2 regions of the Variovorax sp. 350MFTsu5.1 genome follow, and region 1 is predicted to be linked to the other one. Evidence: predicted binding sites of a transcription regulator. Region 1 holds the regulator's gene; the other holds the start of a gene.
What was found. The regulator HrcA, encoded in region 1, represses chaperone genes, less so after heat shock. The targets are predictions, from matches to a motif close to TTAGCACTCNNNNNNNNNGAGTGCTAA.
Positions count from the first base shown of each region.

Region 2: ABL843_RS06110 (co-chaperone GroES) is a predicted target of HrcA. The motif match lies at 8,632-8,658, and genes of this name have one in related genera.

Region 1 covers NZ_CP157620.1:5,612,038-5,622,697, forward strand. The annotation lists gene hemW (radical SAM family heme chaperone HemW) at 1-72, opposite strand, end outside; gene rdgB (RdgB/HAM1 family non-canonical purine NTP pyrophosphatase) at 87-686, opposite strand; gene rph (ribonuclease PH) at 706-1,437, opposite strand; gene ABL843_RS25560 (PP2C family protein-serine/threonine phosphatase) at 1,478-2,383, opposite strand; gene ABL843_RS25565 (serine/threonine protein kinase) at 2,388-3,395, opposite strand; gene ABL843_RS25570 (YicC/YloC family endoribonuclease) at 3,487-4,410, shown strand; gene gmk (guanylate kinase) at 4,431-5,051, shown strand; gene rpoZ (DNA-directed RNA polymerase subunit omega) at 5,096-5,299, shown strand; gene ABL843_RS25585 (RelA/SpoT family protein) at 5,393-7,648, shown strand; gene greB (transcription elongation factor GreB) at 7,667-8,245, opposite strand; tRNA gene ABL843_RS25595 (tRNA-Arg) at 8,301-8,377, opposite strand; tRNA gene ABL843_RS25600 (tRNA-Arg) at 8,494-8,570, opposite strand; tRNA gene ABL843_RS25605 (tRNA-Ile) at 8,654-8,730, opposite strand; gene hrcA (heat-inducible transcriptional repressor HrcA) at 8,762-9,769, opposite strand; gene ABL843_RS25615 (recombinase family protein) at 9,820-10,365, opposite strand.
Region 2 covers NZ_CP157620.1:1,400,660-1,420,580, reverse strand. The annotation lists gene ABL843_RS06150 (TonB-dependent siderophore receptor) at 1-1,185, opposite strand, end outside; gene ABL843_RS06145 (phospholipase D family protein) at 1,364-2,965, shown strand; gene ABL843_RS06140 (LysR family transcriptional regulator) at 2,985-3,902, opposite strand; gene ABL843_RS06135 (aromatic ring-hydroxylating dioxygenase subunit alpha) at 4,041-5,309, shown strand; gene ABL843_RS06130 (aromatic-ring-hydroxylating dioxygenase subunit beta) at 5,313-5,783, shown strand; gene ABL843_RS06125 (non-heme iron oxygenase ferredoxin subunit) at 5,792-6,109, shown strand; gene ABL843_RS06120 (NAD(P)/FAD-dependent oxidoreductase) at 6,128-7,354, shown strand; gene ABL843_RS06115 (response regulator) at 7,377-8,144, opposite strand; gene ABL843_RS06110 (co-chaperone GroES) at 8,748-9,038, shown strand; gene groL (chaperonin GroEL) at 9,070-10,722, shown strand; gene xylB (xylulokinase) at 10,882-12,348, opposite strand; gene ABL843_RS06095 (AraC family transcriptional regulator) at 12,526-13,470, opposite strand; gene ABL843_RS06090 (carbohydrate kinase family protein) at 13,485-14,459, opposite strand; gene ABL843_RS06085 (transaldolase family protein) at 14,481-15,155, opposite strand; gene ABL843_RS06080 (L-iditol 2-dehydrogenase) at 15,163-15,951, opposite strand; gene dalD (D-arabinitol 4-dehydrogenase) at 15,948-17,339, opposite strand; gene ABL843_RS06070 (ABC transporter ATP-binding protein) at 17,428-18,468, opposite strand; gene ABL843_RS06065 (carbohydrate ABC transporter permease) at 18,588-19,424, opposite strand; gene ABL843_RS06060 (carbohydrate ABC transporter permease) at 19,438-19,921, opposite strand, start outside.

The DNA of each region.
Region 1 (10,660 bases):
CCAGTGCAGGACGTCGTTGGCGTGCTGCGCGCCGGCGGGCTGCGCCGGCTGAATCGGGAAGGTGGTAGCCATCTATCGACCGCCGGTCAGAACCAGCGCTCGCGCATCAGCACCAGCATGGCCTGTGCCGCGCGGCCGCGGTGGCTGTTGGCGTTCTTCACCTCGGGCGTCAGCTGCGCGAAGGTCTTGCCGAAGGACGGCAGGTACATGACGGGGTCGAAGCCGAAGCCGTTGTCGCCGATGGGCGCGGGCGCGATCTCGCCGACCACGCGGCCCACGGCGATGAGCGGCTCGGGGTCGTCGTGGCTGCGCAGCGCGACCAGCGTGCTGACGAGCGCGGCGCGACGGTTGGCGACGCCGTCGAGCTGCTCGAGCAGGGCCTTCACGTTGTTGGCGTCGCCCTTGGCGTAGCCGAACTGCGTGGCGTAGTAGGCGGTGTCGACGCCCGGCAGGCCGCCGAAGGCATCGACGCACAGGCCGGCGTCGTCGGCGATGGCCGGCAGGCCGGTGGCGGCGCTGGCATGGCGCGCCTTGGTCAGCGCGTTCTCGACGAAGGTACGGAAGGGTTCTTCAGCCTCGCTTACCCCCAGCGCCGACTGCGGCACGAGGGTGACGGCGAGCTCCGCGAACAGTTGCTGGAGTTCGGCGAGCTTGCCCGCGTTGTTGGAAGCCAGAACCAGTTTCATGAATTCGCCAGTGGATGCGTCAGTTGGAGAGCAGTGCCTGCTTCTGCAGTTCCACGAGTTCGCCGATGCCCTTCTCGGCCAGGCCGAGCAGGATGTTCATTTCTTCGCGCGTGAAGGCCACGCCTTCGGCCGTGCCCTGCACTTCGACGAAATGGCCGGCGCCCGTCATGACGACGTTCATGTCGGTGTCGCAGGCCGAGTCTTCGGTGTATTCCAGGTCGAGCAGCGGCGTACCGCCGACGATGCCGACCGAGATGGCCGCCACGTGCCCCTTGATGGGCGATGCGGCAATGGCGCCCGAGGCCAGCAGCTTGTTGACGGCGTCCTGCGCGGCGACGAAGGCGCCCGTGATGGCCGCGGTGCGCGTGCCGCCGTCGGCCTGCAGCACGTCGCAGTCGAGGTGGATGGTGCGTTCGCCGAGCGCGGCGAGATCGAACACGGCGCGCATCGAGCGGCCGATGAGACGCTGGATTTCCTGCGTGCGGCCGGTCTGCTTGCCCTTGGCGGCCTCGCGGCTGCTGCGGGTGTGGGTGGCGCGCGGCAGCATGCCGTATTCGGCCGTGACCCAGCCTTCGCCGCTGCCCTTCTTGTGCGGCGGCACTTTTTCCTCGACGGAGGCGGTGCACAGCACGCGGGTCTGGCCGAACTCGATGAGCACGGAGCCTTCGGCGTGGATGGTGAAACCGCGGGTGATGCACACCGGGCGCAGCTGGTCGGCGGCGCGGCCGCCGCTTCGTGTGAAAGCAGTCATTGTTCGGGAACCGGAAAAGAAAAAAGAAAGAAGGCCGCGCTCAGGTCTTGCGCGCCGCCGATCTGCGGATGGCTTCGTTGATCTCGGCGATGGAGCGCTCGATGGCGTCCTCGTCGAGGTCGTCGATCTCGTTGTCGGAGGGCATGCCGGCCTGGATGGTCGAGGCGAAGACGCCGTCCTCGATGGTCTCGGTGGAAACGCCGCTGCGGTCGTCCGCGCTGTCGGGCATTTCCCATTCGAGCGCGATGAGCGTGACGTTGTCGCTGTGGGAGCCGCCCTTGCGCAGGGCCATCTCGGCGAGGTCGGGGGCAGCGTCGGACACGGGCTTGCCGGAGGAAAGCGTGTGCACGATGAGTTCGTCGTCGAGCACGCCCCAGACGCCGTCCGAGCACAGCATGATGCGGTCGCCGCGCTGCAGCTGCAGCGGCACCGAAACGTCGAAGAGCGGCGTGGTCGGCGAGCCCAGGCAGGTCAGCAGCAGGTTGCGGTTGACGGGCATGTCGGAGCCGTGCGGCTTCGGGCGTTCGGCGTGCGAATGGTCGCGCGTGCGCACCAGCAGGCGGCCGTCGCGCACGACGTACAGGCGCGAATCGCCGCAATGCATCCAGGTGGCGGCGTTGTTCTGGAGCACGGCCGCGACGACGGTGGTGCGCGGCGTGTCGAGCATGGCCTTGTGGCTCGCGTAGCGCATGATCTGCTGATGCGCAGCCATGGCCGATTCGGCGAGGAAGGATTTCACGTCCTTCACCATCGGGCGCGCCTCGCGCTGGTAGAGCGCGGCAATGGTCTGCAGCGCGAGCTGCGCCGCCACTTCGCCTTCCGGGTGGCCTCCCATGCCGTCGGCCAGCACGAACAACCCCGATTCCCGCGTGTAGCAATAGCCCATGCGGTCTTCGTTCTTGAGACGCCCGCCCTTGCGGCTGACCTGGAAGACGGAGAATTTCATGATGTCATGCAGGGCGCGTGGTCGGCGCGGCAGCCTTGGGCAGGGCCTTCTTGTCGAAGGAGCGGATGTTGTCGATCGACAGGCGCACTTTCTCGCCCACCGTGAGCTTGGTGTAGCGGCGCTCGCCCTCGCGGCTGAGCTCCTTCTGCAGCGCGAAGACCGACTGCGGGCGCGACAGCGGGTCGAGCGACATGCACCACTCGACCACTTCGATCAGGTTGTCGGAGTAGACGCCGCGCAGCCGCGAGAGCGACAGGCTGAGGCGGTCTTTTTCGATGCGACGGGGCGCGTCGTTGGGCGGATAGCCCTGCATGCAGGCGTAGATGCAGGCGCCGATGGCGTAGATGTCGGTCCAGGGGCCCATGGACGAATCGCGCCGGTACATCTCGGGGGCGGCGAAGCCTGGGGTGTACATCGGGCGGATGAAGATGCCTTCCTTGCTGAGCACTTCGCGCGCGGCGCCGAAGTCGATGAGCACGGCGCGGTCGTCGTCGGTGACGAAGATGTTGGCCGGCTTGATGTCCAGGTGCAGCATCTTGTACTGGTGGACGATGCGCAGGCCGCGCAGGATCTCGTCGAAGAGCGAACGGATGGTCGACTCGCGGAACACCTTCTGCTTCTTCAGGTCACGCGCCGTGACCACGAAATCCTGCAGGGTCGCGCCCTCCAGGTAATTCATGACCATGTAGACGGTCTCGTTCTCGCGGAAGAAATTGAGCACGCTGACCACCGACGCGTGCGAGATCTGCGCCAGCGAGCGCCCTTCCTCGAAGAAGCTCTTCAGGCCCAGCCGGTACAGCGACAGTTTCTCCGGCGGCACCTGTGGCGCAAGCTCGCCCGGACCCCGCGTGGCCAGCGACGACGGCAGATATTCCTTGATGGCCACCTGCTGGCCGCTGGAATCGATGGCGAGGTAGACGACCCCGAAACCGCCCGCGGAAAGCCGGCGTACAACGCGGTAACCACCAATGACCGTATCGGGCGGCAGGGGCGTAGGCTTGACCTTTGACATAATCCGGGAGTTTCGCCCGAAGGCGATGGTGCGGCAAGCGAACGCCGTGCCGGCGCCTCGGAGCATGCAAGCAAAACCACAGTGAGGCGCAATGCCAGTTTACAGCATGACCGGCTACGCCAGCGGCCAGAACGGGCCCGCAGGCAGCCACTCCGAAGCCGAAGCACGGCCTTCCGCCGCGGGCCGGCTCGGGGTTGAAATCCGCTCGGTCAACAGCCGCTTCCTCGATCTCACCTTCAAGCTGCCGGAAGAACTCCGTCAGCACGAAACCGCCCTGCGCGAACTGCTCACGGCCAAGCTCAAGCGCGGCAAGGTCGAAGTGCGCGCCGCCATCGAAAGCACCTCTTCCTCGGGCGTGGTCGAACCCTCCGTCAAGCTGCTGCAGCGGCTCAATGGCGTGCAGGACAGCATCAAGGCATGGCTGCCGGGCGCACGCGAACTCAGCGTGGCCGACGTGCTGCGCCTGGCCGGCGGCGACAGCGCCACGCGCGGCGATTGGGGCCCCGACCTGCTCGACGTGACAGGCAAGGCGCTCGAAGGCCTGATCTCGGCCCGCCAGCGCGAAGGCGCCCGGCTGGCCAAGATGCTCGAAGCCCACCTCGCGCAACTGCGCACCCTGGTGCAGCAGGCCGGTCCGCTGGTTCCGCAGCTGGTCGAACAGCAACGCACCCGGTTCCTGGAGCGCTGGCAGGAAGCCATGGGCCTGAGCGCCGGAACGGGCGGCACGCCGCCCGAGGCTGCTCAAGACCGTGCACTGACCGAAGCGACCGCGTTCGCCATCCGCATCGACGTGGCGGAAGAGCTCACCCGGCTGAACTCGCATCTCGACGAGATCGAGCGCCTGCTCAAGAAGGGCGGCGAGATCGGCAAGCGCCTCGACTTCCTGATCCAGGAGCTGCACCGCGAGGCCAACACCCTGGGCTCGAAGTCTGCGGCGCTGGAACTCACGCGCATCGGCGTGGACATGAAGGTTCTGATCGAGCAGATGCGCGAGCAGGTCCAGAACATCGAATGACGACGAAGACGAGCGAGAGAATGGACTACCCCGGCAATATCTTCGTGGTGGCGGCGCCCAGCGGCGCGGGCAAGTCGAGCCTGGTGAAGGCGCTGATGGAACTCGATTCGGCGGTGCAGCCTTCGGTGTCGCACACGACCCGGTCGCCGCGCGGACAGGAAAAGCACGGCCGCGAATACTTTTTTGCCTCGCCGACGGAGTTCGACGCCATGATCGCGGCCGACGGCTTCGTGGAGTGGGCCCATGTGCACGGCCACCGCTACGGCACCTCGAAGAAGGCCGTCGAGGACCGCATCGCCCAGGGGGCCGACGTGATTCTGGAAATCGACTTCCAGGGCGCGTTGCAGATCCGCAAGACCTTCGCCAATGCGGTCATGATCTTCATCCTGCCGCCCAGCTGGGAAGAACTGCGCTCCCGGCTCGAACGGCGCGGGGAAGACAGCGCCTCGGTCATCGAATTGCGCCTGAAGAACGCTGCCGAAGAGATGGCCCAGGCCGGGCAATTCGACTTCGTTATAATCAACGAGTTATTTGAGCGGGCACTTTTCGATCTCAAGGCGATCGTCCACGCTCAGCGGCTTCGGTATTCCGCACAACGCCGAGCGCGTGCCGACACCTTCGCCGCACTGAACATCCCCTGATTTCCGAGCCCGCCGCTCACCAGACCGACCGAAAGATCCTCATCATGGCCCGCATCACCGTCGAAGATTGTCTCGTCAACATTCCGAACCGCTTCCAGCTCGTCCTGGCCGCCACCTACCGTGCGCGCATGCTGAGCCAGGGCCACGCACCCAAGATCGAGAGCAAGAACAAGCCGGCAGTGACCGCCCTGCGCGAGATCGCCGAAGGCAAGATCGGCCTCGAAATGCTCAAGAAGGTGCCGGGCTGATCTGACGCAGCCCTGCAACGAAAAGGCACCGCAAAGCGGTGCTTTTTTTATGTCCGGACGCGTGCACACATCGGTCACGCTAAAGTGGTAGGCATGAGCGCGGTCGCCAAATCTCAGTCCCATGCCCCCAAAGGCACGCCGAAGCCGAGCCCGGCGGCGCTGAATGCGGCCGCAGCGAGCTTCGCCGCACTCACCGCTCGCCTGGACTACCTGAGCCCCGAAGACACCGAACTGGTCCGCCGCGCCTACCGCTTCGCGGACGAGGCGCACCTGGGGCAGCTGCGCAACAGCGGCGAGCCGTATATCACCCACCCGATCGCCGTGGCGGCGCAGTGCGCCGAATGGAAGCTCGACGCGCAGGCGCTGATGGCCGCCCTGCTGCACGACGCCATCGAAGACTGCGGTGTCACCAAGCCCGAGCTCATCGAGCGCTTCGGCGCCCCGGTCGCCGAACTGGTCGACGGGCTCACCAAGCTCGACAAGCTGCAGTTCAACACCCGCGAGGAAAACCAGGCCGAGTCCTTCCGCAAGATGCTTCTGGCCATGGCGCGCGACGTGCGCGTCATCCTGGTCAAGCTGGCGGACCGCACGCACAACATGCGCACGCTGGCCGATGCGCCGCGTGAGAAGTGGGGCCGGATCTCGCGCGAAACGCTCGACATCTACGCGCCCATCGCGCACCGACTGGGGCTGAACCAGACCTACCGCGAGCTGCAGGAGCTGTCGTTCCGGCATCTGAAACCGTGGCGTTATGCGACGCTGTCCAAGGCCGTAGCCAAGGCCCGCGGGCGCCGGCGAGACCTGATCCAGAAAGTGCAGAAGGAGGTCGAGGCCGCCTTTTCCGCCGCCGGGATGACGCTGCGGATCGCCGGCCGCGAGAAAACGCTCTACTCCATCTACCGCAAGATGGAAGAAAAGCACCTGAGCTTCGCCCAGGTGACCGACATCTACGGCTTCCGCCTGATCGTGCCGAACGTGATCGCCTGCTACACCGGGCTCGGCATCCTGCACCAGATGTACAAGCCCCTGCCGGGCAAGTTCAAGGACCACATCGCGATCGCCAAGCTCAACGGCTACCAGTCGCTGCACACCACGCTCGTGGGGCCGGCCGGCGTGAGCGTCGAGTTCCAGCTGCGCACCGAGGCCATGCACGTGGTGGCCGAATCGGGCGTGGCCGCCCACTGGCTCTACAAGGCGGCCGAGCCGAATGCGGCCAGCAACGACCGGCTGGGCACCAAGTGGCTGCAGTCGCTGCTCGACATCCAGGACGAGACGCGCGACGCGGCCGAGTTCTGGGACCATGTCAAGGTCGACCTGTTTCCCGACGCGGTCTACGTCTTCACGCCCAAGAGCCAGATCATGGCGCTGCCGCGCGGGGCGACGGTGGTCGACTTCGCCTACGCCATCCACAGCAACATCGGCGACCACACCTCGGCTGCCCGCATCAACGGCGACCAGGTGCCCCTGCGCACCGAGCTCAAGAACGGCGACGTGGTCGAAGTGATCACCGCGCCGGTTTCCACGCCCAATCCGGCTTGGCTGGGCTTCGTGCGCACCGGCCGCGCGCGCTCGAAGATCCGCCACTACCTGAAGACGCTGGCGCATGCCGAGTCCGAAGGGCTGGGCGAAAAGCTGCTCGCTCAGGCGCTGCGCGCCGAGGGGCTGAGCAAGCTGCCCGAGGAAGACGAAGAGCACCAGGCGCTGTGGGAGAAGCTGCTGCGCTTCACCGGCAACCGCACGCGCTCCGAGTTGCTGACCGATATCGGCCTGGGCAAGCGCATCGCAAGCATCGTCGCCAAGCGGCTGGTAGCGATGCTGACCGAACTGGGCGAGCGGCCCGACGCGCTGCTGCTGAGCCGCGAGCGCTTCATCTCGCACGAAACGGTGTCGCAGGGCGCGGTCACGCTGGACGGCAGCGAGAACTCGTCGGTGCGCTTTGCGCTGTGCTGCAGGCCGATTCCCGGCGACTCGATCGTCGGGTATCTCGGCCATGGCGAAGGCCTGGTGGTGCACACGGAAGAATGCGGCGTCGGCCAGCGGCTGCGCCACAAGGACAGCGAACGCTTCTTCGCCGTCGAGTGGGCGGACGAGCCCACGCGTGCGTTCGAGACCGGGGTTGTCATCACCGTGCGCAACGACAAGGGCGTGCTGGCGCGCGTCGCGGCGACGCTGGCCGATGCGGAAGCCGACATCACGCACGTGGAAATGGCCGACGAGACTCCGCAGGATTCGACGGATCTGCGCTTCGTGATCGCGGTGCGCGACCGTGCGCATCTGGATGCGGTGCTGCGGGCGGCGCGGCGCACGGCATCGGTGCTGACCGCTTCCAGGACGATTCCCGCGCCCTGACCCGATGGCCCTGCCGGGCTACGAAGCTCCGGCCGGGCGCGGCGCCGGGTAGCTCACGGACAGGATCTCGACATCGTGCGCCCCGCCGGGCGTCACCAGCTTCACGACATCGCCTTCGCGCGACTTCAGCAGCGCCCGGGCGATCGGCGAGATCCAGCTGACCTGCGACTTCGCGCTTTCCGCTTCGTCGATGCCGAGGATCGTCACGCTGCGTTCATCGCCGGTCTCGTCGGCATAGAGGACGGTGGCGCCGAAGAAGACCTGATCGCGGCCATGGTGCACCGACGGATCGGTGACCTCCGCGATTTCGAGCCGCTTGGTGAGGAAGCGGATGCGCCGGTCGATCTCGCGCAGGCGCTTCTTGCCGTAGAGGTAGTCGCCGTTCTCCGAGCGGTCGCCGTTCTTGGCGGCCCAATGGACGGTCTCGACGATCTTCGGGCGCTCCTCGTCCATCAGCTGCAGCAGCTCGTCGCGCAGGCGCGCGTAGCCTTCGGGGGTGATGTAGTTCTTGCCGCCCGCAGGAAGCGGAGGCGAGGCACCGTCGGCGCCGTCGTCGTCTGCGTCGGAATCCGTTTCCTTGGTGAATGCCTTGTTCACGCCAAACCTCCAAAAGAAAAAAGCCCGCAACTCGCGTTGCGGGCTTTCTTTATAGTGGTGCGGCTGGCAGGAATCGAACCCACGACCCCTTGGTTCGTAGCCAAGTACTCTATCCAGCTGAGCTACAGCCGCACAGCTTGCGATTATAGCCCGCTTTAATGGCCATTCTCGAACTATTCGGGTTAATTGGAGCGAAAGACTAAAAAAGAAAAATGCCCGGAAGACGAATCTTCCGGGCATTTTCAAGATGGTGCGGCTGGCAGGAATCGAACCCACGACCCCTTGGTTCGTAGCCAAGTACTCTATCCAGCTGAGCTACAGCCGCGAAGCTTTCGATTATAGCCTGATTTTTGGCTGCTCCCCGAAAGCATGGCAAGACGTTGCAATATCGAATCGCCGAAGGGAGGGTGGTAGGCCGTGCTGGGCTTGAACCAGCGACCAACGGATTATGAGTCCGCTGCTCTAACCAACTGAGCTAACGGCCCACGCGGCACGATTCTATTCGCGCAACCGGGCCTACTTGCGATGGCTCAGCGCATTGGTCACCAGGCGCGACGTGATGTCGACGATCTGGATCATGCGCTCATACGGCATGCGAGTCGGTCCGATCACGCCGAGCGTACCCACGACTTCCCCGTCGACCTCGTAGTTGGCGCTGACGATGGAGAGCTCCTCGAACGGCACCACCTGGCTCTCGCCGCCGATGAAGATGCGCACGCCCTCGGCCTTGCTGGATACGTCGAGCAGCCGCATCAACTGGGCCTTCTGCTCGAAGAGTTCGAAGGCGCGGCGCAGTTGCCCCATGTCGCTGGAGAAATCGCTCACCGCCAGCAGGTTGCGCTCACCGGAAATGACGACGTCGTCCTCCTGCGCCTCGGTCAGCACTTCCGAGCTGACCTGCACTGCCGCCTGCATCAGGGTGGCGATCTCGCCGCGCAGCTTTTCTATCTCGGACTGCAGCCGGTCGCGCACCTGCTCGATGGTCAGCCCCGCATAGTTCGCGTTGATGTAGTTCGAGGCCTCGACCAGCTGCGACTGCGAGTAGTCGGCCTCCGGAAAGATCACCCTGTTCTGCACGTCGCCATCGGGCGAGACGATGATCACCAGCAAGCGCCGCTCCGACAGCCGCAGGAACTCGATCTGCTTGAACACCGACGCGCGCCGCGGCGCCATCACCACGCCCACGAACTGCGACATGTTCGACAGCAGGTGCGCCGCATTGGCGATCACCTTCTGCGGCTGGTCGGGCGCGAGGCTGGGCGCGGTCATCTGCTCGCGCTGTGCCGTCAGCATGGTGTCGACGAAGAGGCGATAGCCGCGGTGCGTGGGAATGCGCCCGGCCGAGGTGTGCGGGCTGGCGATCAGCCCCAGCGCCTCCAGGTCGGACATGACGTTGCGGATGGTCGCCGGCGACAGATCGAGCCCCGAGGAGCGCGACAGCGTACGCGACCCGACGGGCTGCCCATCGGCTATGTAGCGCTCGACGAGCGTCTTGAGCAGCAACTTGGCACGGTCGTCCAGCATTGCAAGATTTTAGTGTTGTACTTTGAAAAACTCGGAAGAAGACGAAAAGCCTAGCTCAGCCTGCGATACCTTGCCCCACCCCAACCTCGCCGAGTCACGCCGCCCCGAACCAACGCAGAGCGCACCGCAGTGGGCGAAACGCCCAACATCAAGGCCACCTCCATGAGCGTGAAGCCTGCCGAGTAAAGCATCCGGACCACCTCGGCAGCGTCACCTGTCACCAGAGGCTGACGCCCAAACTGAACCCCCCTCGCACGAGCAGCTAATCTCCCAGCCTCGCACCGTTCACGAATGATGGCGCGCTCCAACTGCGCCACCGCACCGAGAATCTGAAGGACGAATTCACCCATGGCAGAAGACGTGTCAATCGGCTCTGTGAGCGACTTGACCGAGCAACCCGCGACCTTAAGCCTGTCGAGTAGCTGAAGCAGATCCTTCAAGCTGCGCGCCAACCTGTCGAGCTTGTAGACAACCAACGTGTACCCCGGCTGGAGCGAAGCTAGGGCCTTATGCAACTCAGGGCGAGGCCCTACCCCGCTGGTCTTCTCGGCGTAGATGCGACGCACGCCAGCACCCCGCAGGGCATCGAGCTGCATCCGTGTTTCCTGTTCATTCGTCGAAACCCTCGCATACCCCACCAACATCGGCCCCTCTGCCTTCCTTTTCCAAAATCTCAGCCCGCTTTTTCTCGTAATCAGCCCGCGAAGACGAGTTCAACCGTAGATGCTGATCGCGTTGATACGCGGCAACTTTCTCGGCGTAAGTCAGCCGAGGCCGATCACCATGGAAAACCCAGTTCGGTCGGTAGCTCGAATATTCGTCAGGCATGCGCCTTTGTAACCGATTGGTACGGAAAACGGGTGAACAGTAATAGGGGAACAGGGTGAGTGG
Region 2 (19,921 bases), 2.7 Mb from region 1:
GTACTCGGCCCCCACGAGCAGCGTGTGGCGCACCGCGCCTGTGTCGAAATGGCCTTCGACGTGGTTGTCGATGCCGGCCATGCTGGTCCAGGCCAGCGACTTGTCGTTGTAGCGGCCGAGCAGGCGCTGGCCGACCGGGTCGAGCGACCAGCCGCCGGGCTCGGAGAACGAATCGGCGTAGTGGTAGTGCGAGTCGTTGAAGGTGCGCGACGCGCGGAAGTTCTGCCGGAAGGTCCACCGGTCGCCGAACTTGTGCTCGAACAGCCAGCCGAAGGTCTTGCGCTCGGTGTCGTAGCCGTCGCCCGGCTCGCCGATGAAGCGGCTCGACGGCAACGGGCCATTGATGTTCGGCAGGATCGTGCCCTGCCACGGGAAGAACTGGGAGGTGCTGCCGGTCTTGTCCTTCTGCCACAGGGCCTGCAGCGTCAGCGACGTGGCGGCGTTCGGCCGCCAGGTGAGCGACGGCATGATGAGGGAGCGGTCGTCGGGAACGTAGTCGACCTGCGTGTCGGACTTGCGGTGCAGCGCCACCAGCCGGTACGACCAGTCGCCGTCCGCCGTCAGGGGGCCGGTCAGGTCGGCCTGGATCTGCTTGCGGCCGAAGGAGCCGAACTGCACGCCGACCTCGCGGTAGGCCTCCTGCTGGGGCCGCTTGCTGACCATGTTGACCACGCCGCCCGCGGTGCCCGCTCCGAAGAGCATCCCAGAGGGCCCGCGCAGCACTTCGAGGCGCTCCAGGGTGTAGGGGTCGGGGCGTGCGGTGGCGGTGTACCAGCCGGAGGAGTAGGTCTGCAGGCCGTCGAGGTAGATGGTCGGTTCGCTGCCACGCACCAGGAAGCTGTCGGAACGGGAATCGATGCCGTAGGCGTCGGAACGCACGCCCGCGGCGTAGGTGAGCGCGTCCTGCAGGTTGGTCGCGCCCTGGTCGACCATCTGGTCGCGCGTGACCACCGTGACGGACTGCGGCGTCTCGGCAAGCGGCGTGTCGGTCTTGGTGGCAGTGACGGCGTTCTTCGCTCGGTAGCCGATAACGGGCGTGGTCGCCGTCTCGGCCCCGGCATCGACCCGCACTTCCGGCAGCGAGGCTGCATTCGTCGTCTGGGCCAGCACCTGGTGCTGTGTGTAGATCGCCAGGCATCCCGCCAGCACCGATGCAGCCTTGCGCCGCGCCACCAACCTCTTCATTCCCGCTCCGCTCCTCTACAAATTAATAAGAACGATTCGCATTTTATGCGTGACAAATTTCCGCCTTCCCGAATCACCGCCTTCAATGAAGGGCGTTGCGTTGCGAAATTGCGTCTTCTGCGCGAAGGCGAAACGGCTACGATGCCGCCCGCACGCTCACCGTGCGTTGGCAGCCTTCATGCTCAAGCTCATCGCCCTTCTGTTTCCCGCATTGCGCGGTCCGGCTCTGCGGCTGATGGCGCTCGTGGCGGTCGCCGCGCTCACCGGCTGCGCCGGCCTGCCGCCGCGCACGCCCGAGCCGCCCACGCTGGCCATCCCCGCCTCGCCGGCCACCGAACTGGGCCGCGCGGCCATCAGCCTCAACACCCCGTCCGACGGCCTTAGCAGCATGCGGCCGCTGATCGAGGCCTCCTTCGCGCTCGACGCGCGGCTCGAGCTGATGCGACGTGCGAAGTCGTCGCTCGACATCCAGACCTACCAGCTCGGCAACGACAAGACCGGCCGCCTGCTGCTTCGCGAGATGCGCAACGCCGCCCGCCGCGGCGTGCGCGTGCGGCTGCTGCTCGACGACTTCTACACGGCAGGCATGGACCGCCTGCTGCTCGGCCTCGCAGCCGAGCCCAACGTCGAGGTGCGGCTCTTCAACCCCTTCGTGAATGCGCGCGACCATTCGTCCGGGCGCTGGCTGGAGTTCTTCTCCGACTTCCGCCGGCTCAACCACCGCATGCACAACAAGCTGTTCGTGGCCGACGGTGCCATGGCCATCGCGGGTGGCCGCAACCTCGCCGACGAGTACTTCCTGCGCAGCGAGAGCGCGAACTTCATCGATTTCGAGCTGCTGCTGGCCGGCCCCGTGGTGCCCGAATCCGCCGCCATCTTCGACACCTACTGGAACAGCGACGTGGTCTACCCGCTGCAGCGGGTGGCCGGTTCCAGCCGCACGCCGCAGGCGCTGAAGGCCGATTTCGAGGAAGCGACCTCCCACGCCCACGCGCCGCCGCCCGACCCGCTGCCGTTTTCCGACCTGCTCGGCGATCCGCCACTGGGCGCGCAGCTTGCCGACATCGACGAGGCGAAATGGATGCGCGCCGAGGCCCACGCCTCCGCGGACAGCCCCAACAAGGCGCTGGGCGTGATGGCCCACCCGGTCGAGCCGCTCGCGCAGCGCTTTCACGAGATGCTGGCCACGGCCCGTTCGAGCGTGGTCGTGATCTCGCCCTACTTCATTCCGGGCGACGAGGGCATGGAGCGCATCCGCATGGGCCGCGAGCATGGCGTGAACATCACCGTCATCACCAACTCGCTGGCCGACAGCGACGAGCCGCTGGTCAACATCAACTACAACCGCTACCGCGTCGACATGCTCAAGCTCGGCGTGAAACTGTACGAGGTGAGCACGCAGCAGTTGAAGCGCAGCGACCAGTTCCGCACCCTGCTGAAGAAGGCGCGCGGGCGGCTGCATGCCAAGCTGGCGCTGGTCGACCGGCAGTGGGTGCTGCTCGGCTCCATGAACCTCGACCCGCGCTCCGCCCGCCTGAACACCGAGTTCGGCGTGCGCGTGCGCAGCTTCGACCTGACCCAGGCCCTGCTCTTCGCCTACCAGCTCGACGACATCGAGGGCGTGTACCGCGTCACCCTCAAGCCCGACGGCCAGAGCGTGCAGTGGGTCGGTACCGGCGACGTCGACAACGAGGTGCTCGACAGCGAACCCGACTCGAGCATGCTGACCCGGCTGCAACTGCTGCTTTTCTCGTGGTTCGTACCCACCGACCAGCTGTAGCAGCGGCGAAGCCCGCTCCTCAGCCCGGCCCGCCCTCGCCATAGAGCCCGATGATCAGCGAGCGCAGCCACGCGATAGCTGGGTCCTTGTGGAAGCGGCCGTGCCAGAACAGGTTGATCGCGATCTCCGGCAGCTTCGCCGGATGCCGCACGTAGGACAGGTCGAAGGGCCCCGCCAGTGCCTGCGCGAGTCTCTCGGGCACGGTCGCGACGAGGTCGGAGTCGTGCAGGATGTGCCCCACGGCCACGTAGTGCGGCACGGTCAACACCACCTTGCGCGTGATCTTCTTGCGGTCGAGGAATTCGTCGGCCTTGCCGTGGCCGGTGCCGTCCGAAACCACCACGACGTGATCGGCGGCGGAGAAGTCGTCGAGCGTCACCTTCTTCCTGCCGTCCAGCGGATGGCCGCGCCTGAACATGCACACATAGTTCTGCCTGAAGAGCCTGCGCTGGAAGTAGCCCGCCTTCAGCTGCGGCAGCAGGCCGATCGCGAGGCTGACGTGGCCGGCCTCTATCTCGTCCTGCAGGTTCACCGCCGTGTTGCGCACGGTGCTCAGCGACACGTTGGGCGCGACGCGCGCGATCTCCTTCATCAGCCTGGGCAGGAAGTAGATCTCGCCGATGTCCGTCATGCCGACGGTGAAGGCGCGCTTCGACGTGGCCGGATCGAACGAGGCCTTCTGGTTCATCGCCGCGTGGATGACCTGCAGCGCGCGCGCCGTCGGCTCCGCGAGCTGCTGCGCATAGGGCGTGGGCTCCATGCCGTTGGGCGTGCGCAGGAAGAGCGGATCGTCGGTGAGCTTGCGCAGCCGCGCCAGCGCGTTGCTCACGCCCGGCTGCGAGAGACCGAGGCTGCTGGCCACCTTGGAGACCCGGCGGTCGACGAGCAGCTGCTGGAAGACGACCAGGAGGTTGAGATCGATGTCCTTCAGCTCCATCGCCGGCCTCTCACATTCTTGAAATCAATATGAACTATTGATCACATTCTATTGAGCGATGACGCCCGAATGCGGATCATCGACGCACCCACGAGAGACGAACGCCGCCCTCCACCGGGCGGCCAAGGAGACACAAGAATGGACGACACCGCATCGGCGGTCTTCCCCCAGAAGATCCACTGGGAGAGCCAGGGCACCAGCCGCATCCCCTTCATGGCCTACACCGAGGCCGACCTGCACCGCCAGGAGCTGGAGCGCTTCTTCTATCGCGGCCACTGGAGCTACGTCGGCCTGGAGGCCGAGATTCCGGCGGTCGGCGACTTCAAGCGCACGGTGGTGGGCGAGCGCTCGGTGATCATGGTGCGCGATGCGGAAGACTCCATCAGCGTGGTCGAGAACGTGTGCGCCCATCGCGGCATGCAGTTCTGCCGCGAGCGGCACGGCAACCGCAAGGAAGGCGGCTTCACCTGCCCCTACCACCAATGGAACTACACGCTCGCAGGCGACCTGCAGGGCGTGCCCTTCCGCCGCGGCGTGAAGCAGGACGGCAAGGTCAACGGCGGCATGCCGGCCGACTTCAAGCCGGCCGAGCACGGCCTCAACAAGCTCAAGGTGGCCCGGCGCGGCGGCGTGGTCTTCGCGGCCTTCGACCCCGAGGTCGAATCGCTCGAGGACTTCATGGGCCCGGAGATCCTGGGCTACTTCGACCGGCTCTTCAACGGCCGCAAGCTCACCATCCTCGGCTACAACCGCCAGCGCATTCCGGGCAACTGGAAGCTCATGCAGGAGAACATCAAGGACCCGTACCACCCGGGCCTGCTGCACACCTGGTTCGTGACCTTCGGGCTCTGGCGCGCGGACAACAAGTCGGAGCTGAAGATGGACCGGCACCACCGCCACGCCGCCATGATCTCCACGCGCGGCGCGAGCGGCAAGGCAGACCAGGTGACCCAGGTGTCGAGCTTCAAGGAAAGCATGCAGCTCAACGACCCGCGATTCCTCGACATCGTGCCCGAGCCCTGGTGGGGCGGGCCGACGGCGGTGATGATGACGCTCTTCCCGAGCGTAATCCTGCAGCAGCAGGTCAACAGCGTCTCGACGCGGCACATCCAGCCCAGCGGTCCCGGCGCCTTCGACTTCGTCTGGACGCACTTCGGCTTCGAGGACGACACCGAGGAGATGACGCAGCGCCGGCTGCGCCAGGCCAACCTCTTCGGCCCCGCGGGTTTCGTGTCGGCCGACGACGGCGAGGTGATCGAGCTCTCGCAGAAGGGCTTCGAGCAGAAGCCATTCCACCGCACGCTCGCCGAACTCGGCGGCCGCGAGGTCGGCGATACGGACCACATGGTCACCGAGACGCTGATCCGGGGCATGTACGAGTACTGGCGCAAGGTGATGGAGGCTTGAGCGATGGACTTCCAGGAGTACTTCGAGCTTTCGCAGCTCTACGCCCGCTACGCCCAGGCCGTGAGCTCCAGCCAGTGGGAACTGTGGCCAGAGTTCTTCACGGAAGACTGCGTCTACCGGCTGCAGCCGCGCGAGAACCACGAGCGCGGCTTTCCTCTCGCCACGCTCTCCTTCGAGAGCAAGGGCATGCTGAAGGATCGTGTCTACGGCATCCGCGAGACCCTCTTCCACGACCCGTACTACCAGCGCCACGTGGTGGGCGCACCCGTGGTGCTGAAGGCCGAGCCGGGGCGCATCGAGTCGGAGGCCAACTACGCGGTCTTCCGCACCAAGCTCTCGGAGCTTTCGAGCGTCTTCAGCGTGGGCCGCTACATCGACGTGGTGGTGCGCACCGAGGAGGGCCTGAAGTTCGCCTCGCGCCAGGTCATCTACGACAGCGAAATGATCCCGAACTCCGTCATCTATCCGATCTGAGGACCGCCATGAGTGAGCTGCAATGGACCGACGCCGCCGCGGTCGACGACGTACCGGCGGACGACGTGATCGCCGTCCTCGTGGGTGGCAATGAAGTCGCGCTCTACAGCGTCGAAGGCAACGTCTACGCCACCGACAACATCTGCACCCACGGGCATGCCCGCCTGTGCGAAGGCTTTCTCGAAGGGCACGAGATCGAGTGCCCGCTGCACCAGGGCAAGTTCGACGTGCGCAGCGGCAAGCCCACCTGCGCGCCTGTGACCGAAGCGATCCGCTCCTATCCCGTGAAGATCGAGGGCGGGCGGGTGTTTCTTTCGCTGGGCTGATCTGCAACGGTACGAACCATGAGCGCTGAAGAAAAGACGATCGCGATCGTCGGCGCCGGCCAGGCCGGCGGATGGGCCGCGCAGACACTGCGCAGCGAAGGCTTCGGCGGCAGGATCGTGCTGATCGGCGACGAGGCGCATCGCCCCTACGAGCGCCCTCCCCTGTCGAAATCGGTTCTCGCCGGTGAAGCCCTTCCAGAGACGACCAGCCTGCAGAAGCCCGAAGCCTTCGGCGCGCTCAACGTGGACTGGCGCCCGGGAGTGAGCGCGACGCGCATCGACAGCGCGGCGAAGCGACTGCACCTGAGCGGCGGCGACGTCGTCGGCTACGACAAACTGATTCTCTGCACCGGTGGCCGTGCCCGGCGGCTGGGCATTCCCGGGTCGGAGCTGCCCGGCGTCTTCACGCTGCGCAACCTCGACGATGCCGCGGCGCTGGGAGCCGCGCTCATGCCGGGCAGGCGGCTGCTGGTCATCGGTGGCGGATGGATCGGGCTCGAAGTGGCCTCGACCGCCCGCAGGAAGGGGCTGGAGGTCACGGTCGTGGAAGCGATGCAGCGCCTCTGCGAGCGCACCGTTGCGCCTGAGATATCCGGCTACCTGCTTCGGCTCCACGCCTCGCATGGCGTTCATGTCGAACTGGGCATGGGCATCGAGCGCCTGGCGCAAGGCGCGGACGGCAACGGCCTGATCGCCACGCTCGTCGACGGACGCACGCTGGCATGCGACGTGGTGCTGGCCGGCATCGGCCTGATCGCGAACGACGAGCTCGCGCGCGAGGCCGGCCTGCAGTGCGAAGGCGGCATCGTGGTCGACTCGCAATGCCGCAGCTCCGACCCGGACATCCTCGCCGCCGGCGACGTCGCCGTCTGGCACTGCGAGCGCGCCGGCCGGAGGATTCGGCTGGAGTCGTGGCAGAACGCGCAGGAGCAGGGCATCGCGGCCGCGCGCTCCGCACTGGGCATCGCGGTCGATCACCAGCCGCTTCCGTGGTTCTGGTCCGACCAGTACGGCATCAACCTCCAGATATTCGGCATGCCGGCGCCGGGGCATCGCGCCGTGGTGCGCGGCGACATGGAGAGCGACAGCTTCGTCGTGTTCTTCCTGGATGGCGGCAAGGTCGCCGCCGCGCTGGGGCCGAACGCGGCGCGCGATCTGCGGTTTGCGCGAAGGCTCATCGAGCGCGGCACCGAGGTCACGCCGGAGCAGCTTGCCGATCTTCAGGTGCCGCTGTCCAGGCTCTGAGCGGCGCCAAGGCAGCCCGGAGCTACCAGGAGGCCGCGTGGCCGGGCCCTGACGGATACCTGATGCCGCCATCCTTGCCGCTGGGCTCGAACATGTAGCCCACGCCCCATACCGTCTGGATATAGGAAAACGCCCCGTCCTCCAGCAGCTTGCGCAACCGGGAGACCTGCACGTCCAGGCTGCGGTCGAAGGCGCCGAGTTCGCGCCCGCGCGCCACCTGCGCGAGCTTCTCCCGCGACATCGGCTGGCCCGTGTGCCGCACGAGCACCTTGAGAATCGCGATCTGCACGGTGGTGATGCCGAGGATGCGCCCGTCCCTGCGAAGCGTGCGCGTGCCCATGTTGAATTCGAAAGGCCCGAAACGCACGACCTCGTTCGCGATCGAAGGCCCGCCGGGCTCCTCCTTCGGAGGGCTGCGCCGCAGGATCGCCTGGATGCGGGCACGCAGTTCCCGGGGATTGCAGGGCTTGCAGACATAGTCGTCAGCGCCCATCGTCAGGCCCGCGATCCTGTCGGCGTCCTCGGCCTTCGCGCTGAGCATGATGATCGGCGTGCGCGTGCCAGTGGCGCGCAGGCGCCTGCAGACCGAGAAGCCGTCCTCGCCCGGCAGCAGCACGTCGAGCACGATGAGGTCGATGGCGCGGCGCTGCAGGATCGACGAAAGCGCACTGCCGTTCTCGGCCTCGAACACCTCGTAGCCCTCCTGGGAGAGATAGCCGCCGACCAGTTGCCGCAGGCGCGGGTCGTCGTCGACGACCGCGATCGCATCGCAGCGATGGGACGCGGTCATGCGAGCGGGTCTTTCGGTGGCGGGCTGCGATGGGCCTCGTTTCTCGAACTCATCGTTCCCCGCAGCCCGCGCGAGCCATCGGCCCTGCGTAAAATCAAATGCAAAATCATGGAAACCGGCTCGATCCGCCAAGTTCGACATCGGCCCCGAGGCCGGGTGAAAAACCGGGATTTATAGGGCCGGGGCCGTTGATTGATCTAATCCATTAGCAGCCCCATGAGCGCCGTCCCGCGTGCCTCATCACTTGCCTGGCCCCGAAGAGCGACTTGCCGGCCTGGCGAGCAGCGGCGTCGGCGTCGGGCCTGAATCATCGATCCGTGCATCGACTGATGGCCCCGGTTCCCTGCCGCCCCTCCCGGGCCTCCGGAAGCCACCTCCTGCCGCATCGGCGACAGAAAGAGCACGGCCGTGCGATTTCGGATTTCCTGACTGCGGAACTGGCGCCAGCGGCCGCCCAGCCTTGAAACGTCATCGATTGCCCTTATGATTAGCACTCGCTGCTGACGAGTGCTAACAGCCCTCGCTTCCAGCTGATGGGCTGCCGGCCTCCGGTCCGGCGCCCGACCACAAACCCGTTTCTTATCCATACATCCAGGAGATGCAATGAAACTTCGTCCTTTGGCCGATCGCGTGATCGTCAAGCGTGTTGACAGCGAAACCAAGACCGCATCGGGCATCGTGATCCCCGACGCAGCCGCCGAGAAGCCCGATCAGGGTGAAGTCCTGGCCGTGGGCCCGGGCAAGCGCAACGACAAGGGCGAACTGGCAGCTCTGACCGTGAAGGTCGGCGACCGCGTCCTGTTCGGCAAGTACAGCGGCCAGACCGTCAAGGTCGGCGGCGACGAGCTGCTCGTCATGAAGGAAGACGACCTGTTCGCGGTCGTCGAGAAGTAATTCAACAGATCCCCATTCGGAGTAATTAGACATGGCAGCAAAAGACGTAGTCTTCGGCGGCGAAGCCCGCGCACGCATGGTCGAGGGTGTGAACATCCTCGCCAACGCAGTCAAGGTGACCCTGGGCCCCAAGGGCCGCAACGTGGTGCTCGAGCGCTCGTTCGGCGCCCCCACCGTCACGAAGGACGGCGTGTCGGTCGCCAAGGAAATCGAACTGAAGGACAAGCTCCAGAACATGGGCGCCCAGCTCGTGAAGGAAGTGGCCTCCAAGACCAGCGACAACGCCGGTGACGGCACCACCACCGCGACCGTGCTGGCTCAAGCCATCGTTCGCGAAGGCTTCAAGTACGTGGCCGCCGGCATCAACCCGATGGACCTGAAGCGCGGCATCGACAAGGCAGTTGCTGCCCTGGTCGAAGAGCTGAAGAAGGCTTCGAAGCCCACCACCACGTCGAAGGAAATCGCTCAAGTCGGCTCGATCTCGGCCAACAGCGACGAAACCATCGGCAAGATCATCGCCGACGCGATGGACAAGGTCGGCAAGGAAGGCGTGATCACCGTGGAAGACGGCAAGTCGCTGGACAGCGAACTGGACGTCGTCGAAGGCATGCAGTTCGACCGCGGCTACCTGTCGCCCTACTTCATCAACAACCCCGAGAAGCAATCGGCGATCCTGGACAACCCGTTCGTCCTGCTGTTCGACAAGAAGATCAGCAACATCCGTGACCTGCTGCCCACGCTGGAGCAAGTCGCCAAGGCCGGCCGTCCGCTGCTGATCATCGCTGAAGAAGTCGAAGGCGAAGCCCTGGCTACGCTGGTGGTGAACACCATCCGCGGCATCCTGAAGGTCGTGGCCGTCAAGGCTCCCGGCTTCGGCGACCGCCGCAAGGCCATGCTGGAAGACATCGCCATCCTGACGGGCGGCAAGGTCATCGCCGAAGAAGTGGGCCTGACCCTCGAGAAGGTGACCCTGGCCGACCTGGGCCAGGCCAAGCGCATCGAAGTGGGCAAGGAAAACACGATCATCATCGACGGCTCGGGCGCTGCTCCGGACATCGAAGCCCGCGTGAAGCAGATCCGCGTGCAGATCGAGGAAGCCACCAGCGACTACGACCGTGAAAAGCTGCAAGAGCGCGTGGCCAAACTGGCCGGCGGTGTTGCCGTGATCAAGGTCGGCGCTGCCACCGAAGTCGAAATGAAGGAAAAGAAGGCTCGCGTCGAAGACGCCCTGCACGCCACCCGCGCTGCAGTGGAAGAAGGCGTCGTGGCTGGTGGCGGCGTGGCTCTGCTGCGTGCCAAGCAAGCCGTGGGCGACAAGGTCAAGGGCGACAACGCCGACCAAGACGCCGGCATCAAGCTGGTGCTGAAGGCCATCGAAGCTCCCCTGCGCGAAATCGTGAACAACGCCGGCGGCGAAGCCTCGGTGGTGGTGAACGCGGTTCTGGCCGGCAAGGGCAACTACGGCTTCAATGCCGCCAACGACACGTACGGCGACATGCTCGAGCTGGGCATCCTGGACCCGACGAAGGTCACCCGCACCGCACTGCAGAACGCCGCTTCGGTGTCCTCGCTGCTGCTGACGACCGAAGCCATGGTGGCTGACGCTCCGAAGGACGACGCTCCTGCCGGCGGCGGCATGCCCGACATGGGTGGCATGGGTGGCATGGGCGGCATGGGCATGTAATTGCTCGCCCCCAGGCTGCGCGGCACTTCGTGTCCGCTACGCCTCCCCCTACCGGGGGCGACACCTGCGGACCGGCTGAGCCGGATCCGCGGTGTCTCGCGAAATGAAAAAAGCTCGGCTTGCGCCGGGCTTTTTTCATGGGCGGTCGTGATTGCTCTGCTACTGGAATTGCGCCTGCACCGCCTTGTAGAGCGCCTGGAAGCGCGTATGCCTCGTCCTGCGGGCATCGGCCCCCTCGGTCGAGGGAACCAGCTTCTGCTTCACTGGCGGCAGCGTGCACACCTCTGCCACCTCGCCCCCATTCGCCAGCCAGGCCAGCCGCGCCGCGCCCAGCGCCCCACCAGTCTCGCTGCCCGCATAGAGCGTGAGCGGAACCTGGAAGATGTCGGCCAGCAACTGCCCCCACCACACACTGCGCGCGCCGCCGCCGACCAGCGCCATCTCGCGCATCGGCATGTCTTGCGGCAGCCGCAGGGTGTCGAAGCCGTCGCGCAGGCCGAAGCTCACGCCCTCGACCACGGCATAGGCGATCTCCGCCGGCCCGTGCGCATGCGTGAGCCCGAAGAGCACGCCCTGCGCGTTGGGGTTGTTGTGCGGCGAGCGCTCGCCCGACAGGTACGGAAGGAACAGCGGGCAGCGTTCGCGCTGCGACAGCGCAACGCTTGCGGCAGCTTCGAGCAGCGCCGCCTCGTCGGCAAACCTGAAAGTCTTGGCGGCCCAACTCACCGCGCTGGCGGCCGAGAGCATCACCGACATCTGGTGCCAGCGCTTCGGCAGCGCGTGGCAGAAGGCGTGCATCGCCTGTGCGGGGTTCGGCAGGAAGCGGTCGGTCGACGCGAACACCACGCCCGACGTGCCTAGCGACACGAAGCCCTGCCCCGGCTCGACCAGCCCCATGCCGACCGCGCTCGCCGCGTTGTCGCCGGCACCGCCGGCGATCTTGACGCCATCGGGCAGGCCCCATCGCCCGGCCAGTTCGGGCTTGAGCTGCGCCGACACTTCGCTGCCCTCGACCAGCCTCGGCATGTGGGCACGCGTCAGCCCCGTGGCGGCGAGCAGCTCGTCGGACCAGTCGCGCGCGCCCACGTCGAGCCACAACGTGCCCGCCGCATCCGACATCTCGCTGACCGACTCGCCGCTGAGCATGAAGCGCAGCCAGTCCTTCGGCAGCAGCACGCGGGCGACGCGGCTGAAGATCTCGGGCTCGTGCTCGCGCACCCACAGCAGCTTGGGCGCGGTGAAACCCGGCATCGCGAGGTTGCCCGCGATCTCGCCGAGCCTGGGCACGGCGCGCGCGAGCGCTTCGCATTGCGCGCCGCTGCGGCCATCGTTCCAGAGGATCGCGGGGCGCAGCACCTCGCCCGCTTCGTCGATCAGCGTGGCACCGTGCATCTGGCCCGAAAGGCCGATGGCGCGCACCGCCGCGAGTTCTTCGGGGTGCGACTTGCCGAGCGCACGCATCACTTCTTCGAGCGCCTGCCACCACTGCTGCGGCGCCTGTTCCGACCACAACGGCTGCGGCCGTTCGACCGTGAGCGGCGCGCGGGCCACGCCCACGATGCGATGGTCGTCGGCGAGCAAGAGCGCCTTGAGCTCGGACGTGCCGAGGTCGAGTCCCAGATACAAGATGAGCCCCTTATTTGATTTGTTCAGAATTGCCGTGCTTTCGCGCGGCGGATGTACGAAGAGCTCGCTTTCCTTTCAAGGAACACCGAGGAACCGGCTTTGCCGGGCCTCAGGTGTTGCCCCCCGGCGAGGAGGTTGGCGAAGCGACGCGGAGTGCGCGCAGCCTGGGGGCGAACCTCATACCCCGAAGCGCGTGTCGGCCTGCTTGCGGAATTCGCTGGGCGTCATGCCCTTGATCTCGAGAAAGCGCCGGTTGAAGTTCGCCACGTTGTTGAAGCCCACCTGGTAGCAGATGTCGGTCACGTAGTGGTCGGTCTGCATCAGCAGGTGGCAGGCGCTGTTGATGCGCACGCGGTTGACGAAGTCGGTGAAGCTGTTGCCGGTGGAGCGCCGGAAGAAGCGGCTGAAGCGGCTCTCGCTCATGCCCAGCTCGGCCGCCACGTCGGACATCGAGATCGGCTCGGCCATGTTGTTGGTGATGCGGTTGACGATGCCGTTGATCTGGTCGACCTGCGCGTCGCCGTCGGCGCCCTGCGCACCCTGCATCTGCACGCTCGACAGCAGCCGGTAATCGGTGCACTGCGCCAGGTCGGCCATGAAGTCGAGGAACAGGCCCAGGCGGCGCACGCCGCGCGCGGCCTTGATGCGGTCCCAGTGCGACTGCGCCTGCTGCGACATGCCGAAGAACTCGATGCCGTGGCGCGCCCGCTCCAGCAGCTGCATCACCTCGCGCAGCTCGGGAATCTGCGCCGCCGCGTGCTCGATGGGCTCGTGGCGGAACTGGATCACGCGGTCGCGCCCCGCCGCGCCGCCTTCGGGCACGTCGAGCGAGATCCAGTTGTGCGGCAGCCTCGGCCCGCACAGCACCAGGTGCCCGGGCTGGAAGGGCCCGATCCAGTCGCCGATGAAGGCCTTGCCCGATGTCTCGGTGATCAGGTGCAGTTCGTACTCTTCATGGAAGTGCCACCGCACCAGCGGGCTCGGGAAGCCGTGCGCCAGGCAGCGCACCACGCCGGTTTCTTCGGGGGCCTCGTAGCCCAGCGAGGGGGACCGCGCGAAGTCGCGCTCCAGTTCGGGCTGACGCTGGCGGGGAATCGAGCGCTTGCGGGTGGACGTCGTCATGATGGCAGCCCGGCTCAGGGCCGGGAAGCAGCAGCAACAGCGGTATTTTGTGCCTTCGCCAGCGCGGCGTGAACCGCCTCCAGCGTCGGTGGATCGGCACCCTCGCGGGTGCAGTTGAGGGCGGCGGCGGTAGCGGCGAAGCCCATCACGCCCTTCCAGTCGTCGTCGGTCAGCGCGTCGAGCTGCCCGGGCTGCTCGATGCCGTGCGAGAGCAGCGCCACCGACAGCCCTGCCGTGAAGGTGTCGCCCGCGCCGATGGTGTCGACCACGGTCACGCGCGGCGCCGCCACGCTCAGCGGCGCATGGCCGGTGCGCCAGAGCGTCGCGCCGTCGCCGCCGCGCGTGACGATCACGGCGCGAGCGCCGGCCTTCAGGCACTCGGCGGCCAGCGCATCCACCGGCTGGCCGGGCGCGAGCAGCGCGGCGTCCTCGTCGCTGAGCTTGACCAGGTCGGCCATGCCGAACCAGCCGTTCACGCGCTCGCGATAGGTAGCCATGTCGGTGATGAGGCTGGGCCGCACGTTCGGGTCGAACACGATCACGCGCTGCCCGCGGTTCGCCGCGACCAAGTCGGCGATGCGCGTGGCGGCCGGGTCCTGCAGCAGCGAGATCGAGCCGAAGTGCAGGAAGCGGCACTCCGCCGGCAGCTGCGGCAGCGGCTCGGGCGCCCAGGTGGCGTCGGCGCTGCCTTGCGTATAGAAGGCATAGCGGTTGGTTTGTGGCGTGCGCTCGACGAAGGCCAGCGTCGAAGGCGCGCCGCTGCGCAGGATGAAGCTGGTGTCTACGCCGTTGCGCTGCAGGAAGCCCATCAGCCGCTCGCCGAACAGGTCGGTCGAAAGCTGCGTGAGAAAGCCCGTCGGTTGCCCGAGCCGCGCGCAGGCCACGGCCGTGTTGAGCGGCGAACCGCCCTCGTGCCCGAGGAACGCCAGGGTGCCAGCCTCGCTGGCGGTGAAATCGATGAGGGCTTCGCCCGTGAGTGCAATGCGCATGGTGTCTGGATTCTGGCGCGGTCAGGCCGGCAGGTCGCGCGCGTCGGCGAGGAAGCCGCTTTCCGCGGCCAGCGTGGCGGGATGGTCGAGCAATGCGGAAAACAGGCGCGGCGGAATGGTGATGGCGCCCACGCCGATCCGCAGCAGAGAAAGATAGGCCTCGCGCGAGCGGATGCTCGCCACCAGCAGCCGCGTGCCCGACGCGGGCCGCTGCGCCACCAGCGCCTGCATCTGCGCGATCAGCCCCAGCCCGTCGGCGCCGGAGTCTTCCAGGCGGCCGAGGTACGGCGCGGCATAGGCGGCGCCCAGCTGCGCCGCGAAGTGGGCCTGCTCGGGCGCGTAAACCGCAGTCCAGGTGACGGGCACGCCCTGTTCGATGAGCCGCGCGCCGGCCGCGAAGCCCTGGCGCGTGGCCGGGATCTTCACCACCAGCTGGCCCGGCGCGAAGTGCGCGAGCAGCGCCCGCGCGTCCTCCAGCATGCCGTCGGCGTCCTGCGAATACACCTGCGCCTGCACCTGCCGCGCGCCCAGCTCGATGCAGCGGCGCAGCAGGCCGGGCACGTCGGCGCGGCCGATGCCGGCGCGCCTGAGCAGCGTGGGATTGGTCGTCACGCCGTGCACCACGGGGTGCGGCAGGCAGGCCTGCAGCTCGACCATGTCGGCGCTGTCGAGGTACAGGTGGAAGTCTTGGTTCATCGGGTCTTCAGCTCATGACGTTGCCGCCGTCGACATTGAGGGTTTGCGCCGTGATGTAGCGCGCCTCGTCGCTGGCGAGGAACACCGCCGCCCCCGCGATGTCGTCCGGCACGCCCATGCGTCCGAGCGGCACCGCTAGGCCGACCTGCCGCTTCTTCTCTCCGGGCTGCAGTCCTTCGGCCTTGGCGAACAGGCTGTCCACATGGTCCCACATCGGCGTGTCGACCACACCGGGAGCGATGCCGTTGACACGGATGCCGTGCGGCGCCATGGCCAGCGCGGCGCTCTGGGTGTAGCTGATGACGGCCGCCTTGGTCGCGCAGTAGTGCGACACCAGCGCCTCGCCGCGGCGCCCGGCCTGCGAGGCCATGTTGATGACCGACGCGCCCTGCGTGCCGGCCTCCACCATGTGGCGCAGCACCGCCTGCATCACGAAGAACATGCCCTTCACGTTGACGGCGAACAGCCGGTCGAACGAAGCCTCGTCGCTGTCGAGCAGCGGCGCGAGGTCGAATACCGCCGCGTTGTTGAACAGCGTGTGGACCGGCCCGAAGGCCACCTGCGCCTCGGCCAGCATGTGCGCGATGGCCTGCGTGTCGGTCACGTCGGCCGCGATGTAGGCCAGGCTGTCGGGGTGGCCCTGCTGCAGCGCGCGCACGGCCTCGGGTGCGGCGGGCGCGCGGTCGATCACCGTGCAGCGCGCACCTTCGGCGATGCAGGCCGCGGCCACGGCCAGGCCGATGCCGCCGCCCGCGCCGGTCAGCAGCACGTGCCTGCCCTGCAGCCTGCCGCTCATGGCTTGTGCCCCGCGGCCTGCACGAAGCGCGCGACGCGTTCTCCCGCGCGGCGCACGGCATCGATCAGCCGCGCATCGCCCGCGATGTTGCCCCACAGCCCCGCGTCGGAACACAGCGCGACCACAGGGTCGGCAGCGTCGCAGATCGCGTGCGCCACGGCCTCGTCCATGCCCTGGTCCTGGTAGGCGTAGGGCAGCGCGCCCTTGTGCCAGCGCTGCAGGAAGGCCAGGAACAGCGCGGGCAGCATCGCCACGCTCTCGATGGGCTGGCCGGCCGCGAGGCGCTCGCGCACCGTCGGCGCGATGAAGCCGGGGATCTTCGAGAAGCCGTCCGCCGCCACGCGCTGGTTGGTGTCACGGATGGCCGGGTTGCCGAAGCGGTCGAGCACCACGTCGCGGTAGGCCGCAAGGTCGATGGGGCTGGGGCTCAGGCAGGGAATGACGTCGTCCGTGACGTAATTGAAGGCCATCTTGCGGATGGCCGCATCGTGCGTGCCTTCGTGGATGAAGCCCAGCCCGATCAGCGTGCCCGCCCAGGCCACGCAGCTGTGGGTGGCGTTGAGGATGCGGATCTTGGCTTCTTCATACGGCTGCACCGACTCGACCAGCTCCACGCCCACGCGGCCCCAGTCGGGGCGGCCGGCCACGAAGTCGTCTTCGATCACCCACTGGATGAAGCTCTCGCCGGTGATGGCGGCTGCGTCGTCGCGTCCGGTGGCGGCCTTCACGCGCGCGCGCAACTCGGGCGGCGGGCGCGGCGTGATGCGGTCGACCATGGCGTTGGGGCAGCGGGTGTTCGCGTTCACCCAGGCCAGCAGGTCGGCATCGCCCGCCAGGCCGATGAACTCCAGCAGGCCGGCGCGGAAGCGGTCGCCGTTGTGGCGCAGGTTGTCGCAGTTCAGCAGCGTCAGCGGGCCCGCGTTCGCGGCCTTGCGCGCACGCAGGATGGCGCAGACGGCGCCGTAGATGGTCACGCCGTCGCCACCCGTCTCGCCGCGCCGTGCGCGCTCCACGTCGGCCGCGAGGTCGCTGAAGGAGAGATCGAGCTTGCCCTTGTCGTCGAGGTAGTAGCCAGCCTCGGTCACGGTGAACGAGACGATGCGCGTCAAGGGCGCCGCGCCGCGGGCGATCACGCCCGCCAGCGAACGCTCCCAGGGCAGCACCTCGCGGATCGCGGAGATCTCTTCGTAGCGGTACTCACCCGCGGGCGAGACGGTTTCGAGCGTGTAGCGCCCGCCCTGGGCTTCGAGCGCCGCGACGACCTCGGCCATGTCCGGCCGGATGTTGGCGCCCGAGAGCGACCAGCGGGTGTCGCCCGCGTCGATCAGCCGCTGCAGGTACACGGCCTGGTGGGCGCGGTGGAACGAGCCCAGGCCGAGATGGAGCACCGTGAACTCGGAAAGAGCCGGTGGAGTTTGCGCAATGGTCACGAGAAGGTCCGTTGAAAAGACGGTGGACAGGAGTAGATGGGTCAGGTCACGCGGCGACCGAGCGGCCCTCGCGGTTGAAGAGATGCAGCACCGACGGATCGAGCTCCACGGCCACGTCGTCGCCGGCCTGCAGCGGCGTGCGGTCGTTCTGCCGCGCGATCAGCGGCACGCCACCCACGTCGACGTGGATGAGCGTGTCGGCACCCAGCGCCTCGACCAGCTCGACGCGGCCGAGCACGTCGGTCACCGGCGCGCCCTGCTTCGGATGCACGCGCAGCCCCTCGGGGCGCACGCCCAGGAAGCCGTCGGCGGGCAGCCTGCCGCCGGTCGCGGCGGAAAAGGAAGGAATGGCGTTGGCCGCCACCATGTTCATCGACGGCATGCCGATGAACTGCGCCACGAACTGGTTGGCCGGGCGGTCGTACAGCTCCAGCGGCGTGCCGACCTGCTCGATCAGCCCGTCCTTCAGCACCACCACGCGGTCGGCCAGCGTCATGGCCTCGACCTGGTCGTGCGTCACGTAGATGGTGGTCGCGCCCAGCGCGCGGTGCAGCTTGTGGATCTCCACGCGCGTGTTGCCGCGCAGTGCGGCGTCGAGGTTCGAAAGCGGCTCGTCGAACAGGAACACCTTCGGCGCCCGCACGATGGCGCGGCCGATGGCCACGCGCTGGCGCTGGCCTCCCGAAAGGTCCTTGGGCGTGCGGTCGAGGTACTGCGTGAGGTTCAGCGTCTTCGCCGCGTACTCCACCTTGGTCTTGATCTCGCTCTTGGAGACGCCCGCCAGCTTGAGCGCGAAGGACATGTTGTCGTACACGCTCATGTGCGGATAGAGCGCGTAGCTCTGGAACACCATCGCGAGGTCGCGCTTGCCCGACGGCGCCCAGGTGATGTCCTTGCCGTCCAGCAGCAGGTTGCCGCTGGTGATCGGCTCCAGCCCCGCGATCAGCCGCAGCAGCGTCGACTTGCCGCAGCCCGAGGGCCCGACGAAGACGATGAACTCGCCCTTCTGGATCTGCAGGTCGACGCCCTTGATGATGTTGACTTCACCAAAGCTCTTCTTGATGTTCTTGAGTTCGAGGTAGGCCATTCACGACTCCTTGATGTTTTGCCAGCAGGCGAGCGATGCGCCGACGTTGTTCGAAAGCGCGCGGCGCCCCCTCGAGGGGGTTGGCGAAGCGACACGCAGTGCGCGAAGACTGGGGGTGTTCATTTCACTGCGCCGAAGGTCAGGCCCTGGACTAGTTGTTTCTGGCTGAACCAGCCGAACACCACGATAGGCGCGATGGCCATCAGCGAGGCGGCCGACAGCTTGGCCCAGAACAGGCCCTCGGGGCTGGAGTAGGAGGCGATGAGCGTGGCCAGCGTGCCGGCCTTGGCCGAGCTGAGGTTGAGCGCCCAGAAGGCCTCGTTCCAGCTCAGCACCAGGCACAGCAGGCCGGTGGACGCGAGCCCGCCCACCGACAGCGGCATCACCACGTGGCGGAACTCGGTCCAGAGGCTGGCGCCGTCCATGCGCGCGGCCTCCAGGATCTCGGGCGGGATGTCCTTGAAGGCGCTGTAGAGCATCCACACCATGATCGGCAGGTTCGACAGCGTGAACACGATGGTCAGCGCGGTGAGCGAATCCAAGAGGCCCGCGGTCTGCGCGATCACGTAGATCGGCACCAGCGCGCCCACGGCCGGCATCATCTTGGTGGAGAGCATCCACATCAGGATGTCGCGCGTCTTCTTCGTGCGGAAGAAGGCCATCGAGTACGCGGCCGGCGCCGCGATCAGCAGGCCCAGGATGGTCGAGCCCAGACTGGTGATGAGCGAGTTGCGCGCGTACAGCAGGTAGTCGCTGCGGCGCTGCACCTCGCCGAAGTTGTCGAGCGTGGGCTCGAAGATGAAGAGCGGCGGCACGTGGATCGCCTGCAGCTCCGTCTTGAAGGCCGTGAGGAACAGCCAGCCGAGCGGGAAGAACAGCAGCAGCGCGACGGCCCACGCACCGACGGTGCGCAGCAGCTGCGGCAGGAAGTTGCTGGGAGCTTGTGTCTGTTGCATGGTGTGCGCTCCCTCAATCGAGGTTCTTGCCGATGATGCGGATGAGGAACACGGCCACGATGTTGGCCAGCACCACCGCGAACAGCGCGCCCGCCGAGGCCACGCCCACGTCGAAGTTCATGAGCGACTGCTTGAAGATCATGTAGGTCATGTTCGTGCTCTCGTTGCCCGGGCCGCCGTTGGTGGTGATGGCGATCTCGGCGAACACGCTGAGCAGGAAGATCATCTCGATCATGATCACCACCGCCATCGGACGGGCGAGGTGAGGAATGGTGAGATAGAAGAAGCGCTGGACGGCGCTCGCGCCGTCCATGCGCGCGGCCTCCATCTGCTCGCGGTCGAGCGACTGCAGCGAGGTGATGAAGATCAGGCAGGCAAAGGGCAGCCACTGCCAGGCCACCATGATGATCACCGACAGCAGCGGCACGTCGGTGAGCCAGTCGACAGGCTCGGCGCCGAAGGCGCGCCACACGTCGGCCAGGATGCCGTAGATGGGG